One region of the Paenibacillus sp. JGP012 genome, then DNA from elsewhere that is predicted to be linked to it. Evidence: predicted binding sites of a transcription regulator. Region 1 holds the regulator's gene; the other holds the start of a gene.
What was found. The regulator Rex, encoded in region 1, represses fermentation and respiration genes when NADH is low (regulators of the CRP and FNR family bind a similar motif). The targets are predictions, from matches to a motif close to TTGTGAAATATTTCACAA.
Positions count from the first base shown of each region.

Region 2: a site for Rex is predicted at 1,999-2,016, ahead of nirB (nitrite reductase large subunit NirB). Genes of this name have one in related genera too.

Region 1 covers NZ_JACHKG010000015.1:66,046-69,473, reverse strand. Annotated here, with positions in the region: gene HNR77_RS18205 (DUF5590 domain-containing protein) at 1-88, opposite strand, end outside; gene HNR77_RS18200 (amidohydrolase) at 140-1,447, opposite strand; gene HNR77_RS18195 (redox-sensing transcriptional repressor Rex) at 1,431-2,087, opposite strand; gene dinG (ATP-dependent DNA helicase DinG) at 2,334-3,428, opposite strand, start outside.
Region 2 covers NZ_JACHKG010000004.1:200,319-203,746, forward strand. Annotated here, with positions in the region: gene nirB (nitrite reductase large subunit NirB) at 1-1,910, opposite strand, end outside; gene HNR77_RS07415 (metal-dependent hydrolase) at 2,188-2,895, shown strand; gene HNR77_RS07420 (hypothetical protein) at 3,190-3,428, opposite strand, start outside.

The sequences.
Region 1 (3,428 bases):
TAACGTAGACATAATATTGCTGAAGTCCAAACAAAACCAGAACGAGGATGAGCAGCGATATCCAGATCCACTTCTTTTTTTTCTTCAAGAGCTGAACTTCCTTTCCTTGAAAAACTGCACACGGCAGCCTGTCTATTCCTTAACGAGCAAGCAGCTGGTCAAATGCCTGCTGAGCTTCTCGCAAAATACGCTCTTCATCAAGTGTCAAACATTCACCATGCTTCACTACCTGCTTCCCGTCAACCCAGACGTGCTGCACGTCCTTCGCAGAAGCAGAATATATCGTATGTGAAATCAGATCGGTATGCGGATAGAAATGAGCCTGTTCAATATCTAATGCAATAAAATCAGCCTTCATTCCCGCTTGCAGCATCCCTGTATCCTTCAGGAAGATAGACTTCGCACCGTAACCTGTTCCAAGCAGCAACGCCTCACCAGCAGGTACAGCTGTCGGATCGCCGGATACACCTTTATGGATAAGGGCTGCAAGCCGCATTTCCTCAAACATATCCAGATTGTTATTACTCGCAGGGCCATCTGTCCCCAGTGATACCGTCACTCCGGCTTTTAGCAGCGCTGGAACACGCGCTACCCCGGAGGCCAGCTTCAGATTACTCCCCGGATTGTGAGATACGGCAACATCATGACGCGCCAAAATTTCGATCTCTTCATCGTTCAGATGCACCGCATGAGCTACCAGAGAAGGGCGGGAGAAAAAGCCGTGTTTCTCCAGATGTGCCACTGGACGCAGACCATAATCTGTTACGTTTTGCTCAACTTCACGTAAGGTTTCTGACATGTGTGTATGCAGCGGCAGGTCCAGATCATGTGCAACCTGTACCAGCTTCTCTATGTAGTCTGGAGGACAAGTATAGGGTGCGTGCGGAGAAATTACGGTTGTGATGCGTCCACCCGCCTGTCCATTCCACTCACGTGCAAATGCTGCAGACTCTTCCAGCTTGCGCATCTGCTCTTCTTCCGAACAAAGTCCGATTACACCACGCGCAAGCGCAGCTCTTGCCCCGGACTGTTCCACCACTTTTGCGACCTGATCCATATGATCGTACATATCCAGAAATGCTGTTGTGCCGCCTTTCAACATCTCAAGCACGGAAAGCGATGCTCCCCAATACACGTCCTCGGAAGTCATTTTGGCTTCCATTGGCCACATTTTTTCCTGCAGCCACACTTGCAATGCCAGATCATCGCCATGGCCGCGAAGCAGTGACATCGCTGCATGACCATGCGTATTGATCAGACCCGGCAGGAAGAGGAGCCCTTTTCCATCCACTTTAGTCAGATGCTCGTTTCCTTCCGGCAGCGTCTCACCAATATGCACAATCTTGTCATCCTCAACAACCATATATCCTTGCACTACTGTCCAGTTGGAACCTTCGTTTACAGCAAATTTCCCGTTGTGAATTACCCATTTATTCGTTGTTGTCATCTTGCTCCTCGTCCTTCCCGTTCTCCAAGTAATAAGCCAGGCTCAGCAAATCTGTTGTAAAATCAGCATGATGGATACGTACATGCGGAGGTGTTTTCAGAATGGTTGGTGCAAAGTTGAGAATGGCTTCAATCCCCGACTCAATCAGCTGGTCAGCGACGTTCTGAGCTTCTGTATCAGGAACCGTGATGATGCCGATGCGGATGTTATCTTTTTGTACCGCCTCGGTCAGCTCTTCCATCGGTTTGACCGTCAGACTGTTGATCTTGCTGCCGATTTTCGGACCATATGCGTCAAAGATAGCTACAATCTTCATATTGTCCTTGAGGTACGCATTATAATTCGACAACGCATGTCCAAGATTACCGGCTCCAACCAGAGCCACATTGATCTGTTGGTCTATTTTCAGAATGTGACGAATCTTCTCAATCAAGTAAGAAACATCATATCCAATGCCTTTACGGCCAAAGTCACCAAAATAAGCCAGATCTTTGCGAATCTGGGCCGGATTCAAGTCAAGGCGCTGTCCAAGCTCCTGCGAGGAAACCGTTGTCACCTCACGCTGCACGAGTTCATTCAAATAACGCAAATACACAGGCAGACGTCTTACTACTGCTTCTGAAATTTTATCCGATTTCATTTATTGCTCCCCCTTACCATTGCCACGATAAAATTATAAATAATGCTGCGATATCAAAATACATATTGAAAAGATGGGCATTCTGTATATCTACCTATGCATAGCTGCATTATTTATATATATACAGAATGCCCTGCAAGTTAAATTTATAAGTCCATGATGTTCTGCCTGTAAAGTCTCTTTCGAGTGTAACGCCATGTTAAAGCACAATGCAATGCCATAGCTTACAAAAAATGAATATTTTTGCTACTCGGCAGGTTGATCCAGCCACTCGGAAATACGCGGTACCATCTGTTCTGTAAGCATATGTTCCATCTTCGGTCCAGGCAGTGAGTACAGGAAATACTTGCCGTAGTAGGCCTCGATCACACGGGTATCATACACGATGACAATACCCCGATCCTTGCCGGTACGAACCAGTCGCCCAAATCCCTGCTTGAACCGGATGACCGCCTGTGGAACAGACAGCTTCATAAATGGATTTTTTTTCTGCTCCACCAGCAGTTCACTCTTCGCTTCGAGTAGCGGGTGGTTCGGAGGCTGAAACGGCAGTCGTACAATCGCCAGACAGGTGAGAGCTTCGCCTGGAATATCTACCCCTTCCCAGAAGCTGCTCGTACCCAGCAGTACCGCCGCTTTGGCATCCTGGAATCTTCGGGTCAGCTTGGAACGATTGCCACTGTCCACCCCTTGGCCCAGCAGAGAAATGTCATTTCCCGACAAGGCCTCCTTGAGCGGATCATATACCTGGCGAAGCATTTTGTAAGAGGTGAACAGCACCAGCATCCGTCCACGAGTTGCAATCGCCGCTTCAGCCAGCGATTGCACCAGCATCTGTACAAAGTGTGCATCTCCGACACTGCCCTTCAGACTCGGGAAATCACGCGGGATCACCAGCAAAGCCTGCTCACGATAATTAAACGGAGAAGGAAGCATGGAGGTCAGCAGCCGATTATTGTCCGCAGCCTCCTGCAAGCCCAGCTGCTCGATCATAAACTGGAAGGACTTGTCGACAGACAACGTCGCTGATGTAAGCACAACGCTTTTCTTTTTGTCAAAAAACATCTCTTTCAGCTGTGCACTTACATCCACCGGAACAGCGTATAACTGAAGGGACTTGCTGCGGAACTGACCGCTGGCTTCCATCCAGTACACTGTCTTGGCATCGTCCATACGCATGAAGAATCGCAGATTCTCCTTCATTGTCGTCAAATCCTTCAACAGTCCGGTAATATCTGTGATCAGGCTGTCAGACTGATAATCATCCTGATCCTCTTTCACTTCAAGCAGCAGCTTGTCGCCTTTGCGAACCATATCGCCCAGAGTGACATAGATCTGGTT
Region 2 (3,428 bases), on a different contig from region 1:
ACACATGTTTTGACGGTACGCAGCGATTTCGCGTAAGCATAACCTGAAGGCATATCCAGCTCCGCCCAGACTTTAGGCAGGTCTTCTTTTTTGACACCAATCAGGTCGAGTCGCTGACCGCCCGTTACTTTGACCGCTTTAATATCGTATTTGACTGAAACGTCAGCAATCCGTTTGAGGTCTTCCGGAGTAGTTACTCCGCCGTACATCCGAGGCACAACCGTGTAGGTTCCATCTTTTTGAATGTTGGCGTTCATCCGTTCGTTCACGAAACGGGATTCTTTCTCGTCTTCATGTGTATCCGGATAAATCATGCCCAGATAATAGTTGATAGCCGGACGGCATTTCGAACATCCCTCAGGCTGACTCCAGCCCAGTACATTCATAACCTCTTTACTCGTTTGCAAGCCCTTTTCCCGGATTTCGGCTACAATCTCATCCCGTCCGAGGGAGGTGCAGCTGCAGATACCCTGTTTGGCTCCGGCTGTGAAGCCATCTCCGAGCACATATTGCAAAATCTGTTCCACGACCGGCTTACATCCACCGCAAGAGCGGGTTGCACCAGTGCAAGCCTTAATTTCATCGACCGTTGTGAGCCCCTGATTGGTGATTACATCCACGATGGCTCCTTTGGTTACCCCGTTGCATCCACAGACAATTTCGTCCTCCGGCATCGTTTCAACAGAGGCTGTTTTTTTGTGACCTCCGCAGCCTGTACCCATGAGGGAGCTGTATAATTCCTCGGTCATTTCCGTATGGTTTTTGATCAGCTTCTGCAGCTCGGCCGAATCGGTGATGTCACCAAAGAGTACGGCACCGACCATTTTGTTGTCACGCAGCAGAATTTTTTTGTAGGTTCGTTTCCAGTCATCTTTCTGTGAGATCACCGTATGCTCCGGGCTGTCAATGAATTCGCCAGTAGAGAACACGTCTACACCCGAAATTTTGAGCTTGGTCGATACAACCGAGCCTTCATAAGGGGCTGTTTCAACACCGCAGATATGCTTCGCCAGAATCATGCCTTGCTCAAACAGGGGGGCCACCAAGCCGTAACATACACCCCGGTGTTCTGTGCACTCCCCGACAGAGTACACATTCTCCATAGAGGTTTGCAAGTAATCATTAACAACAATTCCGCGATTCACTTCAATGCCGCTTGCACGAGCGACCTCGACATTAGGCTTGATGCCTACCGCCATAACTACAAAATCAACATTCAGCACCGATTCGTCGGCAAAACGAAGTCCTTCTACCCGGTCACCGCCGAGCAATTCGGCTGTCTGTGCTCCCATTTTGAAACGAATGCCTTGACGCTCCAGCTCGGCTTTGAGCATGGCCGATGCCTGTGAATCCAGCTGGCGCTCCATCAGATCCTCCATCAGATGAACCACGGTTACATCCATGCCAAGCTGAACCAGCCCTTTGGCTGCTTCAAGTCCCAGAAGTCCACCGCCGATGACCGCAGCCCGCTTGTACTGTTTGGCTGCTTCCAGCATAACGTTGCAGTCCGCAATATCGCGGAACCCGACAACACCTTGCTTGTCATGACCCGGCACAGGCAGAATGAAGGAACTGGAGCCGGTTGCAATGATAATTTTGTCGTAAGGGACGCGAGTTCCAGCTTCTGTAATGACTTCATGAGTTTCGGCATCGATTCGGGAAACTGTAGTGCCAGTATGGAGGGTGATTCCGTAATCTTCATACCAGTGAAGGTCATTCAGCACGATGTCGTCCAGCGTTTTGCTGCCTTCCAGCACGTATGAGAGCATAATGCGATTGTAGTTCGGATAGGGCTCTGTACCGATTACAGTAATATCAAAACGTGTAGACAGCTTCAAAATTTGTTCAACGGTGCTGATTCCAGCCATACCGTTACCAATGACGACGAGCTTCTCCTTGTTTCCGTTCATGTAAATGGCCTCCTTGGGTAAATCCTGTTCATTTACCTGCATTTTTAATGGCTTATATTTGAATTATAAAAGGTCTGCCCAGTAATTAATGTGATTTATTTCACTAATAAAGATAGATCATTCATATCCAAAGAAGTGTGATGACGCTCACGGAAACTAAAAAAATTTCAGAAATAAGAAATACGAACTATTGTTCTCGTTATACTTTCGTTGTATGATCGGTACGGGATCAAATATGAATAAGTTCCCTATTTCTATGAAAGGACGTTATTGCACCATGATGGGAAGATCCCACCTCATTATCGGCACAGGCGTATCCCTTTCAGTGCTGCAGCTGCTGGGCATGCCGGTCACGGCTCCGGCGGTAACGGTTGCACTGATCGGCTCACTGCTGCCCGATATCGACGAGCCTAATTCACTGCTGGTATCCAAAGCGCTGCCGAGCAGCCTGATTCGGCTGCTGCAGACGATTCTTTTGCCTGCGGCTGTTTTTGTGTATTTCTACATTCCGAGCAAGCCTTGGAATCTGCTGCTTGCTGTACTGATCGGGCTTGTATCCTTTTTGCCGTCACGATCACTGCGTAAAGTGCTGATGTTTGCCATTGGACTGGGGCTGGTTTTTTACGGACATGCTTTTGCCCCGTGGAATCTGATTGCAGGCAGTCTGCTGATGTTATGTACTACGCTGACACACAGGGGGCTTACACATACCTTGTATGGAACCGCCGTTTGGACCGGTTTGCTGTACAGTACGACCCAGCAGCAAGGCCCAGAAATATGGGTGGCTGGAGGAACGGCTTATGCGATTCATCTGCTTGCTGATTCGCTGACCAACCGGGGGATTCGCCCATTGCCGCCGTTAAAGCTGCGTATCAGAGCAAACCTGATGAGTACGGGGACCAAACACGGAGCCGTTGTTGAGAATGTTTGCGTCGTGCTGACGTTCATTTTAGCCTGGTTTGCATTTTCCCCTTTATTTTTGTAGATAATCACAACAATGAAGCCAAACGCCAGCCCGATGAATGGACTGGCGTTCTTCAAATTTAAGTTCTTCTCATATAAATGTGAAGCGTAATGCGGTATCCAGACTGAACATTGTTGTCTGGGCATCGTGCCAGAAAAGGAACGGGGTTCAGACTTTTGTAGGTGTACCGCTGAGTGTATCGATGTCTGTGGAACCGAACACAAGTAATACAACAAGAATAAGTACAATTAACGTCTCGGCGAAACCGACACCATCGAATTCAGACATCATATGCACCTCTTTCGTTCTTGACATTTAGGAATTTATACGCTGCTGAAACGCCTGAATGACATCGTTCAGCGTCATATCACGGCCTGTTTCATCAAGGAACTGCACCAGTTTATCTGAATTGGTTGGCGTGACCTTTTGAAGTGTCTTGTACTGCCCCACTAACTCCACAACTAATGTAGCTTCGCGAAACAACGTAACGGCATCTACTCTCAACTTTCCACTAACTAACAATGCGGCAACAATCAGTTCAAGTTTTTTTCCGC